Regions from separate parts of the Bacillus cereus group sp. BfR-BA-01360 genome, predicted to be linked through region 1. Evidence: a T-box and tRNA genes for the amino acid it is inferred to sense, from the RefSeq annotation. Region 1 holds a T-box; the other holds one or more tRNA genes.

Region 1 (15,451 bases):
TTTTATTAGTGCTTTTTTTAATTTATTTTCGGTCTCCGCTAAGTAATATAAAAAAGATTAGTGTTTTTGGTAATCATTATATGACAGATGAGCAGGTTATGGAGAAGTCTGGGATAACGTATAAAACAAGTTATTTCCGAGTAACAGCGCGTCAAGCAGAAGAAAATTTAAAGAAGCAAATAGAAATTAAATCGGTGGATGTTAAGAAACGTTTTCCAAATAAAATTGACATACACATCGAAGAATACGTAACGATAGGTTATATTAATAAGAATGGGAAGTTACAACCGCTTTTAGAAAATGGGAAAACATTAGATATACTACCGAGCGGAAAGTTGCCTGTCGCAGCTCCAATTTTTGAACCGTTTAAAGAGGAAAAAATGAAAGAATTAATTTCAGAATTAGAAAAATTAACTCCAACTATTCTAAGATCCATTTCTGAGATTCGTTATACTCCAACGACCTCAAATGAAAGTCATCTTACCTTATATATGAATGAAGGTTATGAAGTTAGTACAACCATTCAAGATTTTGCAAAGCGGATGGAAGCTTATCCATTAATTTTGAAACAAATTGAGCCGGGTAGAAAGGCTTTAATTGATTTGGAGGTTGCCACATACTTTAAATATTTAGATGATGAAAAGAAGAAATAGTAGAATAGTAGTTTTGTTTCTTTTTAATAGCATATAAGCACGTATGTTCTTTTGATTAGATTTTATTTAGCGATAAGGAACGATTTGTTAAAAAATAGTTAGATTTTCTTTGATTCGCCTAGGATTGATACAAGTTTCACTTTTCTATAAGAACATCTTAGTGTAGACTTATATTTGGCGGTAGTCTTTACACTTGAAATAGAATTATTTCAAGATAAAGCATTCATTTGTGGGTTACAGCCTATTTTAAAATGAATATGAAATAAAAATAAGAAAAATATAGGGTTAAAAAAGGGAAACGCATAAAGACGTTGAATATTTTTCTTATAAATAGTAAAGCTGCGATTGTTGTTCCATATATGGAGTTGTATGGTATAAATAAAGAAGGAGGTGCCAAAGAATGAACAGCAATGAAATATATGTTAGTCTTGACATCGGTACATCCAATGTTAAAGTCATCATTGGCGAAATGGTCAATGATACTTTAAACATTATTGGTGTTGGAAATGTAAAATCAAATGGGTTAAAAAAAGGCTCAATAGTTGACATAGACGAGACTGTTCAATCGATAAAAAAAGCAATTGAACAAGCTGAGCGTATGGTAGGGATCCATATTGAACAGGTTGTTGTAGGTGTCAATGCAAACCAAGTGCAGTTACTCCCTTGTCATGGAGTAGTAGCTGTTTCAAATGAAGATCGTGAAATCGGAAATGAAGATGTTTTACGAGTTCTAGATGCAGCACAAGTTGTGTCGATTGCTCCTGAACGTGAATTTATTGATGTGGTACCTCGACAGTTTATTGTAGACGGCCTTGACGAGATTAACGATCCACGCGGGATGATTGGTGTAAGATTAGAGATGGAAGGTACATTAATTACAGGCTCAAGAACTTTACTACATAACCTACTTCGTTGTGTAGAGAAGGCGGGTCTTGAAATTGTTGATATTTGTTTACAGCCTTTAGCGGCTGCCACAGTTGCTTTATCATCAGATGAAAAAAATAGAGGAGTAGCCCTTGTTGATATTGGCGGAGGTTCTACCACTTTAGCTATTTTTAGAGATGGAGAGTTACAAGCAACAAGTGTATTGCCAATTGGTGGAGATCACATAACGAAGGACATTGCAATTGGGCTAAAAACTTCAACAGAGAATGCGGAGCAAATTAAACTGAAATATGGACATGCCTTTTATGACACTGCTTCTGAAGAAGAGGTGTTCACAGTTCCTATTATGGGAAGTGACCAAACAGAACAATATTCTCAACTAGAGTTATCTGATATCATCGAAGCACGTGTAGAGGAAATTTTAATGCTTGTTCAAGAAGAAGTGCGTAAATTGGGAGTGAAGCAGGTAGCTTCTGGTTATGTGCTCACAGGCGGTATTGCTTCTATGCCAGGTGTTCTTGATCTTGCGTATGATATTTTACATGAAAATGTTCGTATTACAACGCCAGATTATATCGGTGTTCGTGAACCTCAATATACAATTGGGGTTGGATTAATCAAATACTCTTACCAAAAAGCAAAATTACGAGGAAAAAGTGTTCAAGAAACTGAGGAGCAGTTTGAACCGATGCCTGCGCCTATGCCGGTACAACAACAGCAACCAGCGAAACAAAAAACTCGTAATCAAAACAACAAAAAACAAAAAGATGAACGTATGATGTCAAAAGTAAAACGTGTATTCCAGTATTTATGGGATTAAATTTGGACACGAAAAATGAGGTTCTAGGGGGATTTCGACATGTTAGAGTTTGATACTACTCAAGATCAATTAGCGAATATTAAAGTTATCGGTGTCGGCGGTGGCGGAAATAATGCTGTAAACCGTATGATTGAACATGGCGTACAAGGTGTAGACTTTATCGCTGTGAATACTGATGCACAAGCATTAAATCTATCAAAAGCTGAAACCAAAATGCAAATTGGTGAAAAACTAACGCGTGGGCTTGGTGCTGGTGCGAATCCTGAAGTAGGAAAAAAAGCTGCTGAAGAGAGCAAAGAACAGATTCAAGAAGCACTTCGCGGCGCAGATATGGTCTTTGTAACGGCTGGTATGGGCGGTGGAACTGGAACTGGTGCAGCTCCAGTTGTTGCACAAGTTGCAAAGGAATTAGGCGCATTAACAGTAGGTGTCGTAACACGCCCGTTTACATTTGAAGGACGCAAACGTGCTACGCAAGCAGCATCTGGTATCGCTGCATTTAAAGAAAATGTAGATACATTGATTGTCATTCCAAATGATCGCTTATTAGAGATTGTAGACAAAAACACACCAATGTTAGAAGCTTTCCGTGAAGCGGATAACGTATTACGCCAAGGTGTTCAAGGTATTTCAGATTTAATTGCAACGCCTGGTTTAATCAACTTAGACTTTGCAGACGTGAAAACAATTATGTCTAATAGAGGTTCAGCATTAATGGGTATCGGTTCTGGTAATGGTGAAAACCGTGCTGCAGAGGCTGCGAAAAAGGCAATTTCTAGCCCATTGCTAGAAACATCTATTGATGGTGCGCAAGGTGTTATTATGAATATTACAGGTGGCGCAAACTTAAGTTTATATGAAGTACAAGAAGCAGCAGACATTGTAGCTTCAGCTTCAGATCCTGAAGTGAATATGATTTTTGGTTCTGTAATCAATGAAGGATTAAAAGATGATATTGTTGTAACTGTTATTGCAACTGGTTTCGATGATAGCATTGTAGCGCAACAACAAAAAACATTAGTACGTCCAAAAATAAATTCAAGTCATGTACAACAACAGGCTGCAGTTCAACCACCAAAACATCGTGAAGTCAAACGAGAAGTGAAGCGCGAAGAGCCTGTTATCCACGATCGTAATACAGACGCAGATGATATTGATATTCCAGCATTTTTACGCAACCGTCGTAGAAGATAAGGAAATAAAAAGGAGCATTATAAAGCTCCTTTTTATTTTGAAAACTATTACAATAAGCAAAAGGGATCTATATTTTTATAGGTCCCTTTTGCTTGTTTCCTATTCTCTGCGACAGATTCTGTCTAGAACCACCAAAATAACAAAAAAACCACTCCGCAAATTGACACACTTTCTCATTGGATATGCATTATACTAGTCTCAACTAAAAAAAAGAGGTGAATGGTTTGGTTGTTTACGCCGACATTGTTTGGTTGTTAAACGCCTGCATTGATTTTCTTTTGCTTTTATTAACAGCAACTGTGCTAAAAAAGAGGATCAAAAGATGGAGGCTAGTGCTGGGAGCGTTGATTGGTTCCACAATTGTTATTTTTGCCTTTACTCCTTTTTCTTCTATGATGACACATCCAATTATGAAACTACTATATTCGTTATGCATTGTGTATACAGCATTTGGCTTTTCGAATTTTAGAGATTATGCACAGACCGTTTTTACTTTTTATTTTGTTACATTCATGGTAGGAGGAGGTTTAATAGGAACTCATTTTTTTCTCCAAACAAATGAAATGGTAAATGGTTTGGTACAATCACAATCTATTTCTTATGGTGATCCAGTCAGTTGGATATTTGTCGTTGTTGGTTTTCCCATTATTTATTATTTTTCGAAGAAGCGCATTGAAAATGTAGAAGTAACGAAAATTCATTATGATCAAATTATTAAAGTGAATATTAAACTTGCAGAAAATGAAATTGTGTTAGATGGTTTAATTGATAGTGGAAATCAGCTTTATGATCCATTAACAAAAACACCAGTTATGGTTATTCATATTTCATGTTTAGAACATTGTTTGCCAGCATGGTTAACCGAACAAGTTTATACGAAAACGGAAGTTCCTCAAATACCGGAAGATGATTCGGGCTGGGCGACGCGATTGCGCTTAATTCCTTTTCGAGCAGTAGGAATTGATCATCAATTTTTATGGGCTATCAAGCCTGATGCTGTTCATATTCAACATGAAGGACGAAATATTATTGTAAATAAAGTGCTACTTGGCTTAAATGTACAACGGTTCTCTACTAATGGGGAGTATCAATGTATCGTTCATCCGAAGATGTTGATATCACAAAAAGTAACGATTGCTTAATAGGGAGAGGTGGGGAAACATGGTGAAGTTGAAGCTGTATTTCGTTTATCTTTGGTATAAAATATTGATGAAGTTGGGAATTAAGACCGATGAAATTTATTATATTGGTGGCAGTGAGGCATTACCACCGCCTTTAACAAAAGAGGAAGAAGAAGTTTTATTAAATAAATTACCAAAAGGGGATCAAGCGGCCAGGTCTTTATTAATTGAACGAAATTTACGGCTCGTCGTATATATAGCTCGTAAATTTGAAAATACAGGGATTAATATAGAGGACTTAATCAGTATTGGCACAATTGGCTTGATTAAAGCGGTAAATACCTTCAACCCTGAAAAGAAAATTAAATTAGCGACATACGCATCTCGGTGTATTGAAAATGAAATTCTTATGCATTTACGTAGAAATAATAAAAATCGTTCTGAAGTATCGTTTGATGAACCGTTAAATATTGATTGGGATGGGAATGAGTTGTTGCTCTCAGATGTGCTTGGTACGGATGACGACATTATTACAAAGGATTTGGAAGCCAATGTAGATCGATATCTTCTCATGAAAGCTTTACACCAATTAAATGATCGAGAGAAACAAATTATGGAGCTGCGTTTTGGGCTTGCAGGCGGTGAAGAGAAAACACAAAAAGATGTAGCCGATATGTTAGGGATTTCGCAGTCTTATATTTCCCGTTTGGAAAAAAGAATTATAAAAAGGTTGCGAAAAGAATTTAATAAGATGGTATAAAGGAAATATGAAAAAGAACGTCATATTATAGAGAATACGAAGACCAATCGGAAGCCCGGTTGGTTTTTGTTGTTTCTGCATAACAAAATCATGACATGCTTATGAGAAAGAGAAGAAAAACTGTATGCATAAAATTCCCTCCAAAGGAGATACTTTACACTGTACAGCAACTCCCGATAGGAGGGAACACTTTGACAAGAAATAAAGTAGAAATTTGCGGTGTTGATACAGCTAAACTTCCAGTACTCAAAAATGATGAGATGCGTAAATTATTTCGAGAAATGCAAAGTGGAGAGACAAGTGCAAGAGAGAAATTAGTGAATGGAAATTTACGACTTGTATTAAGTGTCATTCAACGATTTAACAATAGAGGAGAATTTGTGGATGATTTATTTCAAGTTGGCTGCATTGGACTCATGAAATCCATTGATAATTTTGATTTAAGTCAAAATGTTAAATTTTCAACATATGCTGTGCCGATGATTATTGGGGAAATACGAAGATATTTGCGCGATAATAATCCAATCCGCGTGTCTCGTTCATTACGGGATATTGCCTATAAAGCATTGCAAGTAAGAGAGAAATTAATTGCTGAAAACTCCAAAGAGCCAACAGCAATGGATATTGCGCAAGTTCTTGATGTTACGCATGAGGAAATTGTATTCGCGCTTGATGCAATTCAAGATCCAGTTTCATTATTTGAGCCAATTTATAACGATGGGGGAGACCCTATTTTTGTAATGGATCAGCTGAGCGATGAAAAACAAAAGGACGAGCAGTGGGTTGAAGAACTAGCACTAAAAGAAGGAATGAAACGACTCAATGATCGAGAAAAGATGATTATTCGAAAGCGTTTTTTTCAAGGAAAAACACAAATGGAAGTTGCAGAAGAAATTGGAATTTCCCAAGCACAAGTATCAAGGTTAGAGAAGTCAGCGATTAAACAAATGAATAAGACAATTCAAGGCTAAGGTTTCCCCGTTTATGGGGAGACCTTTTTTACATATAAATTTGTTTATCCGCTATTTTAAGGTAGTAAGAGTTGGAGAGAAACAAGAAAGATAGATGGGAATAGGCTTTTCGTTAGTAGCGGATGAAAGAATCCTTCACGGTTGAAAGTTTCGCTTTATATTCCGCTCATAGAGAGAATGTAGTGTTCATATAATGAGAATAAAATGGATTTTCTATCAGTGAAGGCTACTTCCTGTTCATGAGGGAAAAGGAGTGAATCATAATGATCAGAATTTCAGAATTTCAGATGAAAGATGTCGTAAATGTTTCGGATGGTAAAAAACTTGGAAATATTGGTGACATTGATATAGATATGCATACGGGGAAAATTCAAGCTGTTATTATTTCAAAGCAAGCACGTATGCTAGGGTTATTTGGTAGAGAAGAAGAGATTGTTATTAATTGGAATAAAATTGTGAAAATCGGTGAAGATGTCATACTTGTAAGAGCAGATCATGTCAATTCTGTAACAGAATCAATACAAACACCGACAATTTCTTAAAGAATATTACAAATTCCTCTTTTTTTTATATTGTCATTATGGAAAAATAAAAGTATGGTAAAATAGACAGGAAGTACCATGATTTTTAAGCTATTTTAATGAAGAAGGAGCCGCTTTATGAGAGAACCATTTAAATATGTGGACGGTATATTGTATTTACAAGCATGGGAAGATCTTGGGAACATTACTGCTGGCTTTACAACAAAAGATGGTGGAGTAAGTACAGGCTCCTTTCATGCGATGAATTTAGGATTACATGTGAATGATATCATTGAGAATGTTCATGAAAATAGACGTATTTTAGCAAATAAGTTACATCAGCCATTAGAAAATTGGATTTGTTCAGAACAGGTTCATAATCATCATGTAGAAAAAGTGGGACATGAAGAAAAAGGGCGCGGAGTTTATGTATATGAAGATGGAATTCCAAAGACGGATGGTATCTATACAGCTGATAAAGATGTATGTTTAATATCTTGTTATGCTGATTGTGTGCCTCTCTTTTTCTATGCACCTTCACATGGTTTAATAGGTCTTGCGCATGCCGGATGGAAAGGCACTGTGAAAGAAATTGCGAATGAAATGATTCAAAAGTGGAAAGCTGAGGGCGTTTCTACTACTGACATTCATGTTGCAATTGGACCTGCGATTGGAGCATGTTGCTATGTTGTAGACGATCGTGTTTTATCAGCAGCAAAACAAATTATAAATGGATCTGTTCCTTATAAAGTCATTTCAGCTGGACAATACGCGATTGATTTAAAAGAGATAAATCGTATAGTATGCTTACAAGCTGGCATAAAAGAAGAACATATTGTGATGTCATCTCTTTGTACAAGCTGTGAAGAGCAATTATTTTTCTCGCATCGCCGCGACCAAGGAAAGACAGGAAGAATGTTGAGTTTCATAGGTTTTAAGGAGGATTGAAAAACAGTGACAGTACAAGAGAATTTAGCAGTGATACAGGAAGAAATGAAACAAGCATGTGAGCGAGCTGGACGCTCCATCCATGATGTGAAACTTGTTGCAGTAACAAAAACGGTTGGAATTGAAAAAACGAATGAGGTAGTAGAGGCCGGAATTGCTGATTTAGGGGAGAATAGAAATGAAGGATTTTTACAAAAATATGAGCATTTTGGCTCACAAGTCAATTGGCATTTTATCGGTTCCTTACAAACGAGAAAAGTAAAAGAAATTATTAGTCATATTGACTATTTGCACTCGTTAGATCGTCTTTCTCTTGCAAGAGAGATTCAAAAGCGTGCTACAAAGCCTGTTAAATGTTTTATACAAGTGAAAACATCGCGTGAAGAATCAAAACAAGGGTTACAAGTTGAGGAACTTATTGAGTTTGTTCATGCTTTGAAGGAATTTGATAAAATTGAAGTTGTTGGTTTGATGACAATGGCACCATTTACGGAAGATGAAGCAGAAATACGCGGCTGCTTTAAAACGCTTCGCATGTTGCAACAGCAAGTACAGGAATTAAGACTTTCGTATGCTCCATGCAAAGAGCTATCAATGGGAATGTCGAATGATTATACAATTGCGATTGAAGAAGGTGCTACATATATTCGTTTGGGAACGATTTTAGTAGGAAAAGCATAAAAGGAAGGAGAATGTATTATGAGTTGGTCAAAAGTGAAGTATTTCTTTTTTGACACGCCAGAGGAAAAAGAAGCAGCTCAATATGCTTACGAAAAGGAGCAAATAGAAATGAAAAAACAGCAAGAACCTCCAGAACAACAAGACGTACCATTTACAAAAGTACAACCAAAACAAAATGTCGTAAGCATTGAAACAGCAAAGCAATCTTCTAAAGTTGTTTTGTTAGAACCGCGTACGTATTCAGAAGCACAAGGGATTGCAGACCATCTAAAAGGAAAACGTGCTGTAGTCATTAATTTGCAAAGAATGTCTACCGATCAAGCAGTACGCATCGTTGACTTTTTAAGTGGTACTGTATACGCTATAGGCGGGGATATTCAAAAGTTAGGACCAAAAACATTTATGTGTACACCTGAGAATGTGGATATTGTTGGAGCAATTTCCGAGTTATTCGGTGAAGAGGAAGAGACAAATATAAAGAGGTGGTAATACGCCATGTTTATAATTTTAAAAGCTTTGCTCTTAGTCATTCAAATTTACTCCTGGGCGCTTATTGTCTACATTCTTCTAACTTGGTTTCCAGGCGCTAGAGAATCAGCAGTCGGTGACTTTTTAGCACGCATTTGCGAACCGTATTTAGAGCCATTTCGGAGAGTGATTCCACCGCTTGGTGTAATTGATATTTCTCCGATCGTTGCAATTATTGCATTAAAGCTTGCTAGCAGCGGCTTAGTCACTTTATTTGGCTACTTTTTATAAGATAGGTTGCATGCATGAGCATTTACGAACATTTTAGGCCTGAAGAGGCCAGTTTTGTTGATAAAGTGTTGGAATGGAAACGAGCAGTAGAAGAGTACCATCAAGTAAAATTAACAGATTTCCTTGATCCGCGTCAGCAACAAATTGTAACTACAATAGTTGGACAGCAAGGAGATGTTTCTTTACAATTTAATGGTGCAGCGCCAAAAGCGGAGAGAAAAAGGGCACTTTTTTATCCAGATTATCTTGCTTTAAATGAAGAAGAATTTCAAGTAGAAGTATTAGAAATTGATTATCCTTCCAAATTTTATACGCTTGAACATAGACAAATACTAGGTGCACTTATGTCCCTTGGTTTAAAGAGAGAAAAGTACGGTGATATTTTTATTCAAGAAAATCGTGTCCAAATCGTAGTCGCAAAAGAAGTTGTTTCTTATATTGAAATGAACTTACAATCAATTGGAAAAACAAAGGTTTCTCTCTTCAGTGTATCAGCAGAGAATGTTTTGCAATTGCAGGATGAATGGAGAGAGCAATTTGGAACTGTTTCATCACTACGCTTAGACGTCGTGTTAGCTGAAATCTTGCATCTATCACGTCAAAAAGTACAACCCCTTATAAAGAATGGGCTTGTAAAAGTGAATTGGAAAGTTGTAGATCAAACTTCATATGAATGTCTTCCAGGAGATATTCTGTCGGTCAGAGGACATGGAAGAAGTAAATTGTTTTCGGTCGACGGAAGAACGAAAAAAGACAAATGGCGAGTTTTGTATGGTATACTAAAATGATTGATTTTTTAGAAGGAAAAAACTCTTATTTTGTCGAAGAAAAGATATAATTAAAAGAGGAAAATTTAGATAACTACTTGGAGGTGGCTTTTGTGCCGTTAACACCATTAGATATTCATAATAAAGAATTTAGTCGCGGATTTCGTGGCTATGATGAAGATCAAGTGAATGAATTTCTTGATCAAGTCATTAAAGATTATGAATTAGTCATTCGTGAAAAGAAAGCTTTAGAAGAGAAGGTTGCTCAATTAGAAGGAAAGCTAGATCATTTTTCTAATATTGAAGACACGCTAAATAAGTCTATTGTTGTAGCACAAGAAGCGGCGGAAGAAGTAAAACGCAATGCACAAAAAGAAGCAAAACTAATCGTTCGTGAAGCAGAAAAAAATGCGGATCGAATCATTAATGAAGCGTTAGTGAAATCAAGAAAAGTTGCTTTTGATATTGAAGAGCTAAAGAAACAAGCAAAAGTGTTTCGTACTCGTTTCCGCATGTTGCTAGAAACACAGCTTGAAATGTTAAACAACGACGATTGGGACAAGCTCATCGAATTAGAAGACGAAGTGGACGAACTGTTGAAAAAAGAAGAAACAGTGTAAACTTGACGTTTTTCTCATTATTACATATAATTTTAAACAACATATTGATTAAGAAAAACGAAGATAGGGATAAGTACCTTTTTCACCCCTTATAAAGCGAACTGAGGATGGTGTGAGCTCAGGATAAGGAGATAAATGGGAAATCACCCTGGAGTTCCGCGCTGAAAAAATGAGTAAGCGTAGGCGTATATTCGCGTTAAGGATATAAAGTGAATCATGTGCATACGTATATGATTTAATAGGGTGGTACCGCGGGAGACTTTCTCGTCCCTTTTGGGATGTGAAAGTCTCTTTTTTATTTCGTTTTTAAGTCTTTTTATGATACATGTAAGGAGGAATTGAGCATGGAGTACAAAAATACATTACTAATGCCAAAAACAGAGTTCCCAATGCGTGGGAATTTACCAAAACGTGAGCCTGCAATACAAGAAAAATGGGCTGAAATGAACATTTATGAAAAAGTACAAGAACGTACAAAAGGACGCCCTTTATTCGTATTACACGATGGTCCTCCATATGCAAATGGTGATATTCATATGGGACACGCACTAAATAAAGTATTAAAAGACTTTATTGTACGCTATAAATCAATGACTGGTTATTGTGCTCCTTATGTTCCAGGTTGGGATACGCATGGTTTACCAATTGAGCAGGCTTTAACGAATAAGGGAGTAAAGCGTAAAGAAATGCCGGTCGCAGAATTCCGTAAATTATGTGCGGAATATGCATACGAACAAGTAAATCGTCAGCGTGAACAATTTAAACGCCTTGGTGTACGTGCGGATTGGGATCATCCATATATTACTTTGGAACCAGCATATGAAGCACAACAAATTAAAGTATTTGGAGAAATGGCGAAAAAAGGCTATATCTATAAGGGACAAAAACCTGTTTACTGGTCTCCAACGAGTGAATCTGCTTTAGCTGAGGCTGAAATTGAGTACAAAGATAAAAAATCAGCATCTATTTACGTTGCATTTGAAGTGAAAGATGGAAAAGACGTATTAGAAGGTGACGAGAAATTTATTATTTGGACAACGACGCCTTGGACATTGCCAGCTAACTTAGGTATTTCTGTTCATCCAAAACTTGAATATAGCATCGTTAAAGTAAATGATGAAAAATATATCATTGCTTCTGACCTGTTTGATACAGTAGCAAAAACATTAGAATGGGAAAACCCTGAAGTTGTTAGAACAGTAAAAGGTAGTGAACTTGAATATACAGTTGCAAAACATCCATTCTATGACCGCGATTCTTTAGTTATGCTTGGTGAGCATGTAACAACAGATGCTGGTACAGGTTGTGTACATACAGCACCTGGACACGGGGAAGATGATTTCATTGTAGGGCAAAAGTATGGTCTAGAAGTTCTTTGTCCAGTTGATGATAAAGGCGTATTAACAAGTGAAGCACCTGGATTTGAAGGTTTATTCTATGATAAAGCAAACAAACCAATTACGGAAAAATTAGAAGAAGTTGGCGCGTTGCTGAAATTAACATTTATTACGCATTCATATCCACATGACTGGAGAACGAAAAAACCAATTATTTTCCGTGCAACAGCACAATGGTTTGCATCTATTGAGGCATTCCGTAGTGAATTATTACAAGCTGTGAAAGAAACAAAATGGGTACCAGCGTGGGGAGAAACTCGTCTTCATAATATGGTTCGTGACCGCGGTGACTGGTGTATTTCTCGTCAACGTGCATGGGGTGTACCAATTCCTGTGTTCTATGCAGAAAATAATGATCCAATTATTACAGATGAAACAATTAATCATGTAGCAAACTTATTCCGTGAACATGGTTCTAACGTATGGTTTGAACGCGAAGCGAAAGATTTACTACCAGAAGGATTCACACATCCATCTAGTCCAAATGGTGAATTCCGTAAAGAAACAGATATTATGGATGTATGGTTTGATTCTGGTTCTTCTCACCAAGCTGTATTAGAAGAACGTGACGACTTGCAACGTCCAGCTGATTTATATTTAGAAGGATCTGACCAATATCGTGGTTGGTTTAACTCTTCATTATCAACAGCTGTTGCTGTAACAGGTAAAGCACCATATAAAGGTGTGCTAAGCCATGGCTTCGTACTTGATGGTGAAGGTCGCAAAATGAGTAAATCAATCGGAAACATTGTTGTACCGAAGAAGATTATGGACCAACTAGGTGGAGATATTTTACGCCTTTGGGTATCTTCTGTTGATTATCAGTCTGATGTACGTATTTCAGATGATATTTTAAAACAAGTTGCAGAAGTATATCGCAAAATCCGTAACACATTCCGTTTCTTATTAGGAAACTTAGCTGACTTTAATCCAGCTCAAGATGCAGTAGCAAAAGCGGAACTTCGCGAAGTGGATCGCTATATGTTAGTGAAATTAAATGACTTAATTACGAAAGTGAAAGAAGCGTATGAAACTTATGACTTTGCGGCAGTATATCATGCAATTCATAACTTCTGTACAATCGATTTAAGTTCATTCTATTTAGATTTTGCAAAAGATATTTTATACATTGAAGCGGCAAATCATCATGATCGTCGTGCAATTCAAACGGTGTTATATGATGTTCTTGTTGCGTTAACGAAACTTGTAACACCGATTTTACCTCATACAGCTGATGAAGTGTGGCCATATATTCCAGGTGTTACAGAAGAGAGCGTACAATTGACAGATATGCCAGAAGCTATCGAATTACAAGATGGGGAAGCGTTAAAAACAAAATGGGATGCATTTATGACGCTTCGTAGTGACGTATTAAAAGCACTAGAAGTGGCGCGTAATGAGAAAGTGATTGGTAAATCATTGACGGCTAGCATTACATTATTCCCAACAGCAGAAATGAAAGAAATGTTAGAATCTATTCAAGAAGATTTAAAACAACTATTTATCGTTTCTGAATATAAACTTGGTGGAACGATAGAGGAAGCGCCAGCGGATGCACAAAAATATGAACATACGGCAGTTCTTGTTACACAAGCAAACGGTGAAACTTGTGAACGTTGCTGGGTTGTTTCGGAAACAGTTGGCAACGATAACGAGTATAAAACATTATGTGAGCGTTGCGCGACTGTTGTAAAAGAGAATTATGTAAAATAATAATACAAAAAACTGATCGCTTATATAGCGGTCAGTTTTTTTATATCGTTTATGTTATAACAAGTATAAGGTTACTTATGAAAAATGAATGAAACAGCATAGAAGAACTTCCTATGAAGGAAAAATGTGTGTGCGGTAAGTAAGTGGAATTCGGATACACTAACGGTACATTGCAGCTAGGAGGAATGTACACGTGAATGAAATCTATATGGATATAAAACGAGAATTACAAGTGATGAGAAAAGAATTACAGGAGCGATTGGCAAAGGAAGTAAGTCGCACATATGAGATGGAATTTGGACAAGAACTGGGATATGAAATACAACTGGATGCAAAGAAGAAATTGCTTTTACATGATATAAGAGAAGACTTAAAAGATGTTGAGCGAGCATTATTTAAAATGGAGATTGATATGTATGGCGTTTGTGAAGAAACAGGAGAAATGATTTCTTTAAAACGTATGAAGATGTTGCCAACAGCTCGTACCATTTATGAATTTTTATATAAAAAAGTAAATGTGTAATTCGCACAACAATATTATAGTACCTTTTTTCATTTTATTTTATTCTTCTATAAAGGTTCGTTGTGAAAAGATAGCAGCTATGCTAAAATTTTGAGGTACACTGTCTTTGTGGGGGAAATAAAATGATATATTATTTAATAGCGTTATTTGTTATTGCTATCGATCAACTATCGAAATGGTTCATTGTCAAGAACATGGAATTAGGTGCAAGTATCCCAATTATCGATAATGTATTATACATAACATCACATCGAAACAGAGGAGCTGCTTGGGGTATTTTAGAAAACAAAATGTGGTTCTTCTATATCATTACAGTTGTTTTTGTAGGATTTATTGTCTTTTATATGAAGAAGTATGCAAAAACAGATAAACTGTTAGGGATTTCTCTCGGTCTTATTTTAGGTGGAGCGATTGGTAATTTTATTGATCGTGTATTTAGACAAGAAGTAGTGGATTTTATTCACGTGTATATTTTTTCATACAATTATCCGGTATTTAATATAGCTGATTCGGCTTTATGTATTGGTGTTGTATTAATTATTATTCAAACATTATTAGAAGGAAAGAAAATGAAGGAGTAATTGAATGAGTGAAGTAGTACAAGTAACAGTTGTAGAAGAACGGAAAAACGAACGGATTGATAAATTTGTTGCAAGTGTAAATCATGAGTGGTCACGCACACAAGTGCAACAATGGATTAAAGACGGCGTCATAACAGTAAATGGAAAGACGGTTAAAGGAAATTATAAAGTAAAAGAAAATGATGAAATTACAGTAACAGTTCCAGAACCAGAAGAATTGGATATTCGTGCCGAAGATATGAATTTAGAGATTTATTACGAAGATGCGGATGTACTAGTTGTTAATAAACCACGCGGTATGGTTGTACATCCAGCACCGGGGCATACGAGTGGTACACTTGTTAATGGTTTAATGTATCATTGTACAGATTTATCAGGCATTAATGGCGTCATGCGTCCAGGTATTGTACACCGCATTGACAAAGACACATCAGGCTTATTAATGGTTGCGAAAAATGATATGGCGCATGAATCTTTAGTAAATCAGCTAGTAGAAAAAACAGTGACGAGACGCTATCAGGCAATTGTGCATGGTGT
Region 2 (15,451 bases), on a different contig from region 1:
TCGATACCTGTTTTCACTCCTAGACCAAACTGACTAAAGTAATAACGCATATCATCAAACGCTTGTTTTTTAATATCTAATGTACCTCCACGAATGTAAGGTACTTTTGCAATATTCATCGCTGTTTTAAACATATATACGTTAGAAGACATCTTTAAAGCAGTTAAATCATTAATATAACCCATCGTTTTCCAAGAAGATTTCGTCGGTGTCCCTTTTAATTTGATCGGTTCATCCAATAAAGTTGTTCCAGGTGTAATGGCACCTGTTTGATATCCAGTTAACAAAGTTGCACCTTTGACAGTCGACCCCATTGGATAAGAACTTGTCATTGTACCTAAAGCAAAGTCCTTCACTTCTGTTTTCCCATCTTCATTGACAAGCTGTTTCCCAGCCATTGACAGAATTTCACCGTTTTTCGGATTCATCATTACAACAAACGCTCGATCAAGCAGAGGCTCTGAACCTTTAAATTTCATTAAATATTTTCCAATAATTTCTTCGACACGTTTTTGCAGTTCCATGTCAATTGTTAAATTTAGATCATTTCCTCGTTGCCCTTTCAAGACATTTACTGTTTCTAAAATATTACCATTTTTATCTGTAATATTCTTCACTTCTGCCTTTGAACCGTGAAGTGCATCTTCATATTGTTGTTCAATATAACTTTTTCCAACTCGATCATTACGGTTATAATCCCGAACAAGGAAATAATCTAAGCGTTCTTTTGGTAACCCTTCATCCGAGCTTGTTACACCACCAAGTACACTGCGGAACATATCATCATACGTATATTTACGATCCCAATCCACATTTGTATCGACACCTGGTAATAACGCTAAACGCTCGCTGACTACAGCGTATTCTTTCGGGGTTACTTGCTTTTTAATAATTTGCGGCGTCATAGCATATCCGCCGTCCATCTTACTCTTAATCGCCAGCACTTCTAAATCTTTTTCTGTTAATTGATTTAATTCTTCTTCCGTCACACGATTTCGTTGACGCTCTGCGACTTCTTTATCATCAATTTTTTTTTCTTTTAATTCTTCGCGATCTTTTTTTGTAATTTTTGCTTTCGCTTCTTCTTTATGAAGGAACAGCCAATAATCTTTTTTATCACGTTCTGTTAATTTATCCGGTGATACTTCAATTAAATCTGCAAGCTTTTTCGCTGTTTCTAAACGTTCCTCTGAAGTCGACCCTTTCATTCGCGTAAATGTAATGGTTCGAACTGGATCATTATCTACAACGGAACGGCCATATCGGTCAAATATTTTTCCACGTGGAACCGGATTACTAATTGTTGAGTTTTCTTTTTTCTCAACTTCGTTTTTGTACTCCTCCCCATGAACAATTTGTACATAACCAAGCCTTACAATAACCGCAGAGAACATTAAAAATACACAAAGAAATAACACGTTCAGCCGAAACGGAACGTGGGTCTTTTTCTTTTTTTTCTTACTCATACGAACCCCCTCTACCACCTTTAGCTATATAATATGAAAGGGACACCTGTTACAGGTGCCCTTACAGCTATTTTACGTGTCTTTTTATTCTAGCATAAAACAAAGAAGAAGTTAACCTTCTGGTTCTGTGCGATTTGGTATCGTTTCTGTAGCTATTATGCTTGTTCTATTCATATTCTTCTCACTGTATTTGACATTTCGCACAGCAAAATAAACAAGGAAATGTCCAGCTCCAAGGATGCCTAATAAAACAGGTAAGCTTTTTTCTGGTTGAAAAAACGATACAGCGCATAAAAAACTAATAATAGAGCAAATTCTTCCACCATTTAACCATAATTCTCGCACAACAATATACTCCACTCGCCATTCTTTTGCATTTTTCGCTCTTCCAATTACATCATAAGTCATTGAGCCATAAGGAACGAGTAAGATTGGATAAGCAATTGCAATAGAAGCTGCATAGATAAGTAATTTCGCATATGTAACATGAAAAATAACTAAAAATACCACAGCATATAAAATAATTCCACCAAGCAAAATGGCTTTTTTTCTCCATTCTTTTTTTAACATGCGAGTAACTAAGTAATAAGCTACAAACGAAACAGCCGAATTTACTAAACTATACTTCCCTAACGCAAATTCACTCCCTGTTGCCAAATAGATGTACACAGAAATAACAAAGACAAAAATCCCTTCTCGTAGCCCTTGAAAAAAATGAGCACGTGTGATTCTTCCCCAGTTTTTATCTATCTTTCGTTCCTGTAGAACTTGTACAACTTCATAACGGCCTTCACACTCTCTTTTCGATAAAAAAAAGCTCATAACAACAGCGATTGCAAACAAAGTTAATGAAAGAAAAAAAATCACTGTATAGCCGCTCCACTTTTCCATACGAGAAATGGTATATCCAGCTGTTATTGGCCCAATCATGCCAGCAAACGAAGTTAAAAGACCAAGAAAACCATTGAAAAAATCACGCGTTTCTGGCTCTGTAATTTCAAACGTTAACAAGTTAAAGGCCAACCAATAAAACCCATACCCAATACCAAGGAGCCCACCTATTAATATAATATATTGGGAAGCATGCGTTCCTGTAAGTAAAACTACAATAAAAAAAGTCGCTAATGTTCCGACTCCGATCCGCAATAAAATGGCGCGATCGATTCTTTTCGCTAATTTTCCTGCGAATAAAAAAGTCAGCGGTTGTAACAAAACACTTGCTAAATTATATAGCCCTATGTTTACATAATTTTGCGTTTGCTTCCATAAATAAATGTTAACAAATGTATTGGATAATGAAATAGCGAGTGTATACAATCCGCCCATACTAAGTAATAATATTAAATCCCGATTCACCTCAACATCACCAATTACATGTTTCCACTTCATATATAACTCTCCTTTACTTCATGTTCTAGTCTTCCAAAGACTAGGCACAATTATGTAAAAGAAAGCATACAAAAAAGCTAGCGGCATATGCCCCTAGCTCTTTTCATATTCCCTTGTATAAAATGAAACAAGTACTATTATTTAGCTTCTTGGTAACGTTTTTCAGCTGCATTCCAGTCTACAACATTCCAGAACGCACTGATGTAATCAGGACGGCGGTTTTGGTAATGTAAGTAGTAAGCATGCTCCCAAACATCTAAACCGATGATTGGTGTTTTCCCTTCTGTTAAAGGTGAATCTTGGTTTGGAGTACTTGTTACTTCTAGTTCACCGTTGTTTACTACTAACCAAGCCCAACCAGAACCGAATCGAGATGCACCAGCTTTTGCAAATTCTGCTTTGAATGCATCAAAGCTACCGAATTTTGCTTCAATTGCAGTAGCAAGTTCACCTACTGGTTGTCCACCGCCATTTGGAGATAAGATTGTCCAGAAGAAGCTATGGTTTGCATGTCCACCACCATTGTTACGTACTGCAGTACGAATTTCTTCTGGTACTTCGTTTAAGTTTGCAACTAATTCTTCAACACTTTTGTCAGCTAATTCTGCGTGACCTTCTAATGCAGCATTTAAGTTTGTTACGTACGTATTGTGGTGTTTCGTATGATGGATGTTCATTGTTTCTTTGTCAAAATGAGGCTCTAATGCATCATACGCATAAGGTAAATTTGGTAATTCATGTTTTGCCATTGTTATATTCCTCCCATTTTATGTATTGCCAAAACAGTTTGGCATACAACTTCATTTTACCCTAATTGCCATAGGGTGAAAACAAATTAAATCACATTGTCTTGCTATCATTAAAGTAGCAAAATCCCCATTTCTTTTCAAACAAAATGCTCACTTATTTCGTAAAAAAAGCCTCCTTCTACAAGGAAGCTTCTTGCCTGCATTTATAAGTATGTAACATGGGTATGGACCCTGTAGGACTCGAACCTACGACCGGACGGTTATGAGCCGTCTGCTCTAACCAACTGAGCTAAGGGTCCAAGATTATATAAATGATTATAGGAAAAACGACTATATCATTCTTTATGCTTCTTCCATGAAACTTCTATAAAAACGAGCTTCCTACAAAATAGAAGATGCAAGAAATGTAAGATAAATTTACCATATAAAAAAGAAAAGTGTCAATTATATTTTTCTTTTCATGCATTGTGTTTTCAAAAAACTTATATAATAAACTCGCTACGCATGACATGAGAGCGCGATATTGCTTGTGATTCTCTAGATACGTACGTTACAATGTTTATATATGTCTACTTAATATAAAAAGGAAGTGAATCTATGTCTATCTTTACACAAATTGGAAAGAGCCTATACTCACCGAAAGACATGGCGCTTTTTCGGTTTCAAAAAATCGGAAAAACGATTCTTTATATCTTATTACTCTGTTTCCTTACAACCATCCCGAGAACTTTATTGTATGGCAGCGTTATTCAAGATAGCGTTGGAATCATAAAGCAAGCGCTTGAACAAGACATTCCAGACTTTAAAATAGAAAATGGGGAACTAAAGGCAGATATTAATCAACCCATTGAAAAAGAGGAGGGAAACTCTATCTTTGTATTCGATCCAAATGCTACTGATACAGGAAAGTATACGAACAAAACAGGGTTGTTTGTTCTAAAAGACAAAGTTATTTCTGTTGCAAATGGAATAACACGAACATATTCTTACAATGATTTATTAGGTGCTTCTCTTGAGAAAAAAGACTTGCAAGACTTTCTTTCTTTTTTCAATAGTATGTATCCTATTTTAATGCTTGTTATCGGGTTCTTTACTTATTTATTCCAATTATTTATTACTTTTTTAGGTGTTACACTACTAGCATTTATCGGATCTGCTATGAGCGGTCAGCGCAAATTATCTTATAAACAAGTTTGGACGTTAACTGCTTATAGTTATACAATCCCAACTGTTTTCTTTATGATTATGGACTTACTAAAGATTACAGTTCCCGGATCATTCCCTCTTTACATTGCAGTTATTTTAATCGTCTTATACTTAGCAATAAAAGAAATTCCAACACCAAAAGAAAAATAATGATTACAAAAGAGGCGATCCAAAACGCATACGTTTTGGATCGCCTTTATTTGATATAAACTTTTGCTCACTTAGACTTAGTTCATGTCAATTGATAAATTGTTATCCGTTTCCTTTACATAGGCGTAATGTTGCTTGAAGTGATACGTTCTATCCTTTCCATTTGAGATTTCAACTGTATACACCCCATTTAGAACGTCTTTGAAATACATTTTTCTCAACGTCCTCTTTTCTCCAGAATGAAACAACCAATTTGATTTGCTTTCTTACCATACATTCTATATCGCTATTTAGGCATTTTTTTTTAGGACAAGCATATATTCCTAACAAAGGAGTGAGGAATATGAAGAGACTTGGCGTATTTTTATTTGTGCTTGTTCTCGGTTATATATTTTATTACGATATAAAAATTGGTACTTTGCCAATGTTAAGCTCATACAAAAAAACAATTGCTGCTCAAACTGTTAAAAAAGAAGATATAAAGAAAGAGACAAAAAAGAAGACGGATACATCTTATAAAAAAATCGAGGTAAAAACAGGAGATACTGTTCTCTCTATTACAGAAGCTATTAATAAGAAAAAAGTTCCATCCATCGAAAAAGTAATCAACGATTTTAAACGATTAAATAAAGAGAGAACGTCTACAAAAATTCAAATTGGAAAATCGTATAAATTCCCATTATATCAATGAACCGTTACATTATCCTTGTCAATTCTATAAAGGCGCTGATACAATAGTAAAAGTGAAACCAAGCATAGTGGTTTCGATTTCCTTATACTTCATATACTATGTGTGGTATAAGAGACAAAATAAGAAACTTCTTTTATAAGGAGAGCGATCTATTCGTGAATGAAATAACTCATCGTACAAAAACACGTCCGGTTAAAGTCGGTAATTTAACAATTGGTGGTAATAATGAATTAATTATACAAAGTATGACTACAACAAAAACGCATGATGTGGAAGCAACTGTTGCTGAAATTAAGCGTTTAGAAGAAGCAGGCTGTCAAATTGTCCGCGTAGCTGTTCCAGACGAACGAGCTGCAAATGCCATTGCTGATATTAAAAAGCAAATTAATATTCCGCTTGTTGCTGATATTCATTTTGACTATCGTCTTGCTTTAAAGGCAATCGAAGGTGGCATTGATAAAGTGCGTATTAACCCGGGTAATATCGGGCGCCGCCACAAAGTAGAAGCTGTTGTAAATGCTGCCAAAGAGCGCGGTATTCCAATTCGAATTGGTGTAAATGCCGGTTCATTAGAGCGTCATATTCTAGAAAAGTATGGCTACCCTACTGCTGATGGTATGGTCGAGAGCGCATTGCATCATATTAAAATTTTAGAGGACTTAGACTTTCATGATATTATCGTATCGATGAAAGCATCCGATGTAAATTTAGCTATTGAAGCTTATGAGAAAGCAGCTCGTGCTTTCGATTATCCATTGCATTTAGGCATTACAGAGTCTGGTACTCTATTTGCCGGAACAGTTAAAAGTGCCGCTGGTCTTGGAGCTATTTTAAGCAAAGGTATCGGAAATACACTTCGCATCTCGCTAAGTGCTGATCCAGTTGAAGAAGTAAAAGTGGCTCGTGAATTGTTAAAGTCATTTGGTCTTGCTTCAAATGCCGCAACACTTATTTCTTGTCCAACTTGCGGACGTATTGAAATCGACCTAATCAGTATTGCAAATGAAGTGGAAGAGTATATCTCTACATTAAAAGTACCGATTAAAGTAGCTGTGCTTGGCTGTGCAGTAAATGGCCCAGGCGAAGCTCGTGAAGCTGATATCGGGATTGCTGGAGCACGTGGTGAAGGCTTATTATTCCGCAAAGGAAAAGTTGTTCGAAAAGTTCCAGAAGAAACAATGGTAGAAGAACTCAAAAAAGAAATTGATGTCATCGCTGCTGAAATGGCTGAAAACCAAGAAAAAGAAAAAGAAAAACAAGAACAATAATAATACAGGCCTGCTTACACTATGATGTAAACAGGCCTTTCTGTATCATATGAGAAAAGCCCATCAACCTTTCAGCTGATGAGCTCTTACTTTGCACATTTCGGACAACGTCCATATATTTCAAATTTATGACCTGTGACCTCATATCCTTTAAAATCTTTATTCATAAAATCCATTGGACAAGAAGTAATTTCTTTTGTACCACCACAATCTAAACAAATGAAATGATGATGATGTTCCATAATAGAACATGTAAAGCGAAAATGTTTTTCCCCATTTAATTCTGTCTGCTCTAAAATACCGATTTCAGCAAATACGGTTAAATTACGATAAATTGTATCAAAACTCAATCCCGGATAATTATCCTTCATGTGTTCTAACACGTCTTTTGCTGTTAAGTACCGATTATGTTTCGCAAATAAACGTAACATTTCCTCTCGTTTTCCAGTATGTTTATATCCTTTTTCCTTCATTAAGCGTAAAGCTTCTGTTAAGTTCATAACTATCCCTACTTTATGCCGTTTTTTTCTTCTTCCATAAGATTGCACCAATTAAAATGAGAACCGCTAACATAACAATTGTACCACCTGGAGCTAAATCGAGTTGATAAGAAACTAACATTCCACCAATTACAGCAATTTCTCCAAATAAAACGGAGAAGAAAATCGTTTGCTTAAATCCTTTAGCAATTCGAATACTTGCTGCTACCGGTAAAGTCATTAAAGACGATACAAGAAGAACCCCAACAATTCGCATGGATACAGCAATAACAAGAGCAACTAAAATAATAAAAATAAAGTGGAGCCACTTTGCACGAAGTCCTGTTGACACAGCATATTCTTCATCAAATGATAATAAAAATAGCTCTTTATATAATAAAATAATCGTTGCTACAACCGCGATTGCTACAATGCCAATAATCATTAAATCTGCGCTTGTTACAGCACTTACACTACCAAATAAATAACTAAATAAATCTGTATTAAACCCATTAGCAAGCGAGATGAAAATAACCCCCATCCCCATCCCAGCTGACAGAATAATCGGGATTGCTAACTCTTGATAATGTTTATATACAGAGCGTAATTTTTCAATAAGCAATGCTCCGCCCATTGAAAAAAGCATCCCCATATATAATGGATTTAAAAATCCACCAGTAAATATCGTTTTTTCAAGCAACAAACTTGCAGCGATCCCCGACAATGTCACGTGACTTAATGCATCTGCAATAAGGGACAAACGGCGGATTACAACAAATACTCCTATAAGAGGCGCTATCAATCCTATTAAAATACCAGCGTATAATGAATTTCGTAAAAAATCATATTGTAAAAAATCCTGTATCATTGTACCCTCCCGTGATGCTCATGATCATGTTCTAATCGATGAACATGATACCCATATAAAATGGACATGTCTGCATCCTCTAACTCTCGGAATTTCTCTACCTTCCCATGAAAATGTAAACGCTGATTTAAACATGCAACGTGCGTCACTTTTTCTGTTACAGCTCCTATATCGTGTGTAACAAGAATAAGTGTAATACCTAACCTTTTATTTAAATCTTCTAATATTTCATAGAAACTTTCTACACTCTTTATGTCAACTCCCACAGTAGGCTCATCCAAAATGAGTAATTCTGGACTGCTTACAAGTGCACGAGCGATAAACACACGTTGCTGTTGACCTCCAGAAAGTTCTCCAATGTTACGATTTTGAAACTCACTCATTCCTACATCTGCAATTGCTTTTGCTACCTTTTCTTTATCCTCTTTCGTCAAAAAGCGGAATAAGCCTTTTTTCGACACAAGCCCCATAGAAACCACTTCAAACACAGTTGCTGGAAACCCAGAGTTAAAGCTGTTAGCCTTTTGTGAAACATAACCGATTTGATTCCATGCTTTAAATTTTCTACTATCAATGCCAAATAATCGAATATTTCCTTTCTTTAGCTTCAAAACACCTAATATACACTTTAACAACGTTGATTTACCAGATCCATTCGGTCCAACCAAACCTAAAAAAGCTCCCTTAGGAACTTGCAAATGAATGTCTTCTATCACATTTCGATCTTCATAGCGAAATGTCAAACCTTCTATTTCTAATATATTTTCCATATCATCTCACCTATTTTAATTCAGAATGATTCCGATTTATTTCTATTTGAATTATAGTACAGCTGATTATAGTTGTAAACCAATCTGCCTAAAATATATGATTTACTTTAGACAACCTTATTATTATAACAAAAAAACAGAGAATTTCTCTCTGCTTTTTGAACATACTTTTTTTAATGGATAGCTGATTTAAACTTACCACCATTTGTCTCTTGTGTACTCATAATTGTAACAAAGGCGTTTTCATCAATTTCATGAACAATTGATTTTAATTTTGTTACTTCAAGACGTGTCACAACGGCGTAAATCACTTCTTTTTCTTTATCGGTATAACCACCCTTAGCTATAAGCTTAGTTGTCCCGCGACCAAGACGGTGTAATATCGCATTTGATACTTCTTCATATTGATCAGAAACAATTAACACAGCCTTTGTTTCATCCAATCCTTGAATAACAGTATCAATTGTTTTGAAAGCAATATAGTAGGTCATAACAGAATACATTGCCTGCTCTACACCAAATACAAAGGCTGCCCAAGCAAAAATGAATAAGTTCACAAACATAACAAATTCCCCAACCGAGAATGGTAATTTTTTTGTTAATAAGATTCCCATAATTTCAGTTCCATCTAATGATCCACCATGACGAATAACGAGTCCTACACCAAGACCTAATATAAGGCCACCAAACACAGTTGCTAAAATAGGTTCTGTCGTAAATGGTTTGATAGTATGTAGTGTTGTTTCAATAAATGCTAACGCGACAATCGCAAAAGTTGAAGATAGCATAAATGTCTTTCCAATTTGCTTATAACCGGAGTACATAAATGGTATATTGAGGATAACAACTAAAGTAGAAAAACTTAGCCACCAAATGTTAGGGGTAAGGTAATCTAGTATGAGGGAAACACCAATAATTCCACCATCAATAATTTTATTTGGGATTAAAAATAGTTCAATTGCTACTGCTGCACACGCTGCTCCAAAGACAATCATAATTAAACGATACAAGAGATGGATAACACTTTCTTTTCGATGTTGTTTCTTTTCCATAAGCCCTCCTTATAATCTTTTTCTGGCGTTTCGTTCTTTTATTATAACATATTCTTCTTTTTCTAATAGAAAAAAAGAAGTGTCATACGAATATATACAGGCACTATACACATATATTTCGATAAACGAACACCTGAAGGAGGACTATCTCGTGAACCTCATCAAACAAATTGTGAACAAAAAAATAAATAACATGACACCAAAAGAATTATTGAAATATAGTAAAGAATATGAAATTCCTATTACAACTGAACAAGCAGATCAAATTGTTTTATTGATGAAAGGAAAAAATATTAATATTTATAATACAGATGAAAGGCTCGAACTCTTAAAAAAAATTGCGAAAGTAACCTCTCCTTCTACCGCCCAGCAAGTGAATACACTCTTTCAGAAATTATTAAAATAAGGAGGGGACCCCCCTCCTTATTGTCCTTTAATCTTCTCAAGAAGCCCTTCATCAAATGTTCCGTTCTTTAACATTTCAATTTCAAATTTGTATGGTGGCTTTTTATCTTTCTTCTCTTCCCCTACATATGGCGTTTCAAGAATCTTTGGTATGTGCTCTAACTGCGGATGATGAACGATATCATGTAAAGCTTTATAACCAATATGACCAAAACCAATATTTTCATGACGGTCTTTTGCAGCTCCGCGAACATTTTTACTGTCATTAACGTGTAAAACTTGCAAGCGATCAATTCCAACAATTTTATCAAACTCATTTAAAACGCCATCAAAATCATTGGCAATATCATAACCTGCATCATGTGTATGACACGTATCAAAACATACAGATAGCTTTTCATTATATGTTACACCATCAATAATTCTCGCAATTTCCTCAAAGCTACGTCCGCATTCTGTACCTTTTCCAGCCATTGTTTCTAATGCAATATTTACTGTTTGTTCTGGCGTTAATACTTCATTCAAACCTTTTATAATTTGTGCAATCCCTGCATCTGCACCCGCCCCAACATGAGCTCCAGGATGCAGAACAATTTGTTTTGCTACTCCAAGCGCTTCTGTTCTTTCAATTTCCATGCGCAAGAAATCCACACCTAATTGGAATGTTTCAGGCTTTGTTGTATTTCCAATATTAATAATATATGGTGCATGGACAATAATTTCTTTAATTCCATGTTCTTCCATATGTTTACGACCAGCTTCTATATTTAATTCTTCAATCGGCTTTCTTCTCGTATTTTGCGGTGCACCTGTGTAAATCATAAATGTCGTAGCACCATATGAAACTGCCTCTTCACTTGCAGCTAATAGCATTTTTTTCCCACTCATTGAAACATGAGATCCAATCTTCAACATATTATCACCTCTTCAATATACAATAGCTATAATAATAGCATAATTTGTAGAAATATGTAGCGAATTGCTTACTCAAAAAAATTCTTTGCACATCCGACAATAAAAAAGATAAGGTTTCCCTTATCTTTTTTTACGACTATATTTTTTCTTTACCTTTTCACGTTCAGCTGCTAATTTTTTCTTATATCCAGGCTTTACTTTTTTCGGTTTTTTCACAACTTTCGTTGCCATAATATCCAACTCATTATTTGGTTTTTTACGGCTTTGACGTCGGTTGCGCTCCCCTAAATCTATCCATTCACCATTTCGCAATTCTACATGTTTAAACGTAATATTACGTTGTTTTTCCAAACTATCTATCGCTTCTTCATCACGCGCATCATATATCGTTACAGCAATACCAGAATACCCAGCGCGTGCTGTACGACCAACACGGTGAACAAAGAAGTCTAAGTCAGACGGAATTTCATAGTTAATAACATGACTAATTCCTTCTATATCAATACCACGTGCCGCTAAGTCTGTCGCAACAATGTATTGAAATTCCAAATCACGAATTTGTTTCATCATTTTTTTGCGGTCACGAGGTGATAGGTCACCATGAATACGTCCTACTTTTAATCCTCGCTCTGTTAATCCATTCGCAACTTCTTCTGCCATTTTTTTCGTATTTGTAAAAACAATTGCTAAGTACGGCTGAAATTGAAGCAACATATTCTTGACTATTTCAATTTTATTACGATGTCTCGATGGAACTAAATAATGTTCAATGTTTCCCGCAGCAACTTGCTTCGGATTAATATGAATATGCTCTGGATTCTCCATATATTTTTTCAGAAATGGTTTCAATTTTTGCGGAATCGTCGCAGAAAAAACGAGCATTTGCAAATTTTTCGGCATGCGCGCTGCAACTTTATCTACATCTTGAATAAATCCCATATCAAGCATTAAATCTGCTTCATCGACAATAATCGTTTCTGCTGTATGAACAAATAAAGCTTGCTCTTCTATTAAATCTTTAATACGACCTGGCGTTCCAACAACGATATGTGGCTGCTTTTTCAATTTTTCAATCGATCGCTGTTTATCTGTTCCCCCAATTAAGCAACGCGCTGTAATCATTTGTTCTTCCGTACAAAACTTCGTTAATTTAATAATTTCTTGATAAATTTGTTGTGCTAACTCACGCGTTGGCGCCGTAATCACAAGCTGCACTTCTTCACGTTTTGGATCAATTTGATTGATTGTCGGTAGTAAGTATGCATGTGTTTTTCCTGATCCTGTTTGGGATTGTCCAATTATACTTACTCCTTTTTTTACAACAGGGAATATTTTCTTTTGAATTTCTGTCGGCTCCGTAAAACGTAATTCACGAACTGCATCTATTAAAAACGGTTGAAAATTATACTGTGTAAATGTTTGTATTGTCACAGATTACACCTTCTTTCTCAAATTTCTACTGCGCGCACAAATCAGTCAAGTCTACATTATAACGAAATCTAATCGTAAAATCCATCTTTAGTTTTTGTTTCCAACTTAAAAACTAACCTTCTTACTTTCGATTGCATACTGTATGTGTATATACCTAATTGAAGAAAGGAGGATTTCTTTTATGTATCCGAAATCCCCTATACAACAAATGCATACAGGGCAACACCCCTATACACCATATCCAATCCCACATTTACCACAAATGATGCAAAAAAAGAAAGGACTGCTCTCTAAACTTTTTAAAAAACATGATCCGACTGAACCTTTTATGCAAATGATTCCTCCCTACCGGCAAATGGAAGGACAGCCAATGATGTACCAGCAATATCCACAAACGATGCAGCCACATTATAATCAGCCTTATATACATCAACCGTTAATCGCGCCACCCATGTATGACCAAAACGACATGCGCGGTGGTGAATCATTTGTTGCAACAAATACCAGTGGTGGAATTGGAAATTTCTTTTCTAATCTAATTTCTAATCCAACTAATATGTTAAATAACATTGAAAAAGTTGCTCAAGTCGCCCAATCTGTCGGGCCAGTTGTAGAGCAATACGGACCCATCGTTCGCAGTATACCGAGTATTGTGAAAATCCTTACTTCAGGGAAAGAGGACAGCGAGAATTCAAAAGAAGAAGTGAAAAAAAATAACGTACCTAAGACACCTTTAAAAAAGAAAAAAAGCAACGAAGTTACTCCAAAATCTACCAACGCTAAAGAATCACAAAAGGCAACCGCTTCTCCTTTACCAGCAAAACCAAAATTATATGTGTAACAATACTTTGTTTTCTGTCCACTCCTCCTTTATAATGAAAAGGACTATGTACAAAAGGATTCCTTGTTTAGAAGGAGAGGATTACTCACATGAAAATTATTAAAATTTCCCCTCGTGGTTATTGTTATGGCGTTGTAGATGCAATGGTTATTGCACGCAACGCTGCACTAGATAAATCATTACCAAGGCCTATCTATATTCTAGGCATGATTGTTCATAATAAGCATGTAACAGATGCATTTGAAGAAGATGGAATTATTACTTTAGATGGCCCAAGTCGCTTAGAAATTTTGGATCAAATCGATTCTGGTACGGTTATTTTCACTGCACATGGTGTTTCCCCAGAAGTAAAACAACGTGCCAAAGAAAAAGGATTAACAACAATTGATGCGACATGCCCAGATGTGACAAAAACACACGACTTAATTGAAGCAAAAAAATCAGAAGGTTACCATGTAATTTATATCGGAAAAAAAGGGCATCCAGAACCAGAAGGAGCAGTTGGCATTGCACCTGATATTGTTCATCTCATTGAAAAAGCAGATGATTTAAAAACATTAGAGATTCCCACAGATAAAATTTTAGTTACAAATCAAACGACAATGAGTCAATGGGATGTTCAGCATCTAATGGAAGATATCAAAAAAAAATTCCCAACAGCTGAATTCCATAAAGAAATTTGCTTAGCAACACAAGTTCGTCAAGAAGCCGTTGCAAAACAAGCTGATGTTGCCGATTTAACAATTGTTGTTGGCGATCCGAAAAGCAATAACTCCAATCGTCTCGCTCAAGTATCGCAAGAAATTGCCGGCACAAAAGCATATCGCGTCGCTGATGTAAGTGAAATTCAACTAGAATGGCTTCAAGGAGTAGAAGCTGTAGCAGTAACTGCTGGTGCTTCTACTCCAACTCCAATTACAAAAGAAGTCATTGCCTTTTTAGAACAATACGATCCAACAAATCCTGCTACGTGGGAAAGAAAACGAAACGTACCGCTTCAAAAAATTTTGCCGCGTGTAAAGGTAAAAAAACAATAAATAAAAAAATCCGTTGCTCACTACTCGCAACGGATTTTTTATCCTTTTAGCTAAAAAGACTCTCGCTTTATTATATAAAGATAAGCGCTAATTTATCCCGCTATTTTAAGGCAGCCCGATTGGTGAGGGCTCATAATCAGTGGGGGATGAAGAAAATCCCCACTGATTAAAGTTTCACTTTATACAAATGTAAATGGATCTGTATGTAGCTGAGATGCATGAATTTGTACAGCGAATTGTTTCGCCTCTACTTTTTGCTGTAGTTGTTTTTGAACACCTTGTTTCATTACCTTCTCTACATTATGTCCTGGGTCAACAACATTTAGCCCTAACATCATAGCATCGTGAGCAACATGATAATACAGATCACCAGTAACATAAACATCTGCGCCTTTAAATTTTGCCTGATTGATAAATTTATTCCCGTCACCACCAAGAACAGCTACTTTACGCACTTTATCATCAAGCCTTCCGACAACTCGTGCCCCTTGTATATCTAACGAACGCTTTACATGCTCAGCAAACTCCCCGAGGGTCATTTCTTTTTGTAAATATCCAATTTTACCAAGCCCTAGCGCTTCTCCTTTGTTATCTAGCGGATATATATCATAAGCAACTTCTTCATACGGATGTGCTGTTAACATCGCTTTAACAACCTTTCGTTCTAACGAAGCCGGGATAATCGTTTCAACTCTTATCTCTTCAACACGCTCTAACTGCCCAGTTTCGCCAAT

What was found. A T-box is a leader RNA that pairs with one kind of tRNA and senses whether it is charged. The one in region 1 lies ahead of ileS (isoleucine--tRNA ligase), so its partner is inferred to be a tRNA-Ile.
Positions count from the first base shown of each region.
Region 2: it encodes a tRNA-Ile, which carries the amino acid that the T-box ahead of ileS (isoleucine--tRNA ligase) is inferred to sense. The anticodon was not compared.

Region 1 is NZ_JAKUFV010000001.1:96,731-112,181, reverse strand. Features, by position in the region: gene divIB (cell division protein DivIB) at 1-653, shown strand, start outside; gene ftsA (cell division protein FtsA) at 1,054-2,358, shown strand; gene ftsZ (cell division protein FtsZ) at 2,398-3,552, shown strand; gene spoIIGA (sigma-E processing peptidase SpoIIGA) at 3,777-4,694, shown strand; gene sigE (RNA polymerase sporulation sigma factor SigE) at 4,714-5,433, shown strand; gene sigG (RNA polymerase sporulation sigma factor SigG) at 5,625-6,404, shown strand; gene MR056_RS00510 (YlmC/YmxH family sporulation protein) at 6,668-6,946, shown strand; gene pgeF (peptidoglycan editing factor PgeF) at 7,064-7,873, shown strand; gene MR056_RS00500 (YggS family pyridoxal phosphate-dependent enzyme) at 7,880-8,554, shown strand; gene MR056_RS00495 (cell division protein SepF) at 8,573-9,043, shown strand; gene MR056_RS00490 (YggT family protein) at 9,050-9,313, shown strand; gene MR056_RS00485 (YlmH family RNA-binding protein) at 9,328-10,101, shown strand; gene divIVA (septum site-determining protein DivIVA) at 10,194-10,700, shown strand; T-box leader at 10,752-10,975, shown strand; gene ileS (isoleucine--tRNA ligase) at 11,045-13,810, shown strand; gene MR056_RS00470 (TraR/DksA C4-type zinc finger protein) at 14,004-14,333, shown strand; gene lspA (lipoprotein signal peptidase LspA) at 14,456-14,914, shown strand; gene MR056_RS00460 (RluA family pseudouridine synthase) at 14,919-15,451, shown strand, end outside.
Region 2 is NZ_JAKUFV010000014.1:24,190-39,640, forward strand. Features, by position in the region: gene MR056_RS13750 (peptidoglycan D,D-transpeptidase FtsI family protein) at 1-1,466, opposite strand, end outside; gene MR056_RS13755 (MFS transporter) at 1,578-2,855, opposite strand; gene sodA (superoxide dismutase [Mn]) at 2,993-3,604, opposite strand; tRNA gene MR056_RS13765 (tRNA-Ile) at 3,830-3,903, opposite strand; gene MR056_RS13770 (DUF1189 domain-containing protein) at 4,202-4,960, shown strand; gene MR056_RS13775 (hypothetical protein) at 5,304-5,651, shown strand; gene ispG (flavodoxin-dependent (E)-4-hydroxy-3-methylbut-2-enyl-diphosphate synthase) at 5,750-6,919, shown strand; gene MR056_RS13785 (Fur family transcriptional regulator) at 7,006-7,419, opposite strand; gene MR056_RS13790 (metal ABC transporter permease) at 7,433-8,266, opposite strand; gene MR056_RS13795 (metal ABC transporter ATP-binding protein) at 8,263-9,036, opposite strand; gene MR056_RS13800 (YitT family protein) at 9,210-10,088, opposite strand; gene MR056_RS13805 (DUF2624 domain-containing protein) at 10,240-10,494, shown strand; gene MR056_RS13810 (deoxyribonuclease IV) at 10,512-11,408, opposite strand; gene MR056_RS13815 (DEAD/DEAH box helicase) at 11,529-12,839, opposite strand; gene vrrA (VrrA/YqfQ family protein) at 13,021-13,680, shown strand; gene MR056_RS13825 (4-hydroxy-3-methylbut-2-enyl diphosphate reductase) at 13,770-14,717, shown strand; gene MR056_RS13830 (Nif3-like dinuclear metal center hexameric protein) at 14,897-15,451, opposite strand, start outside.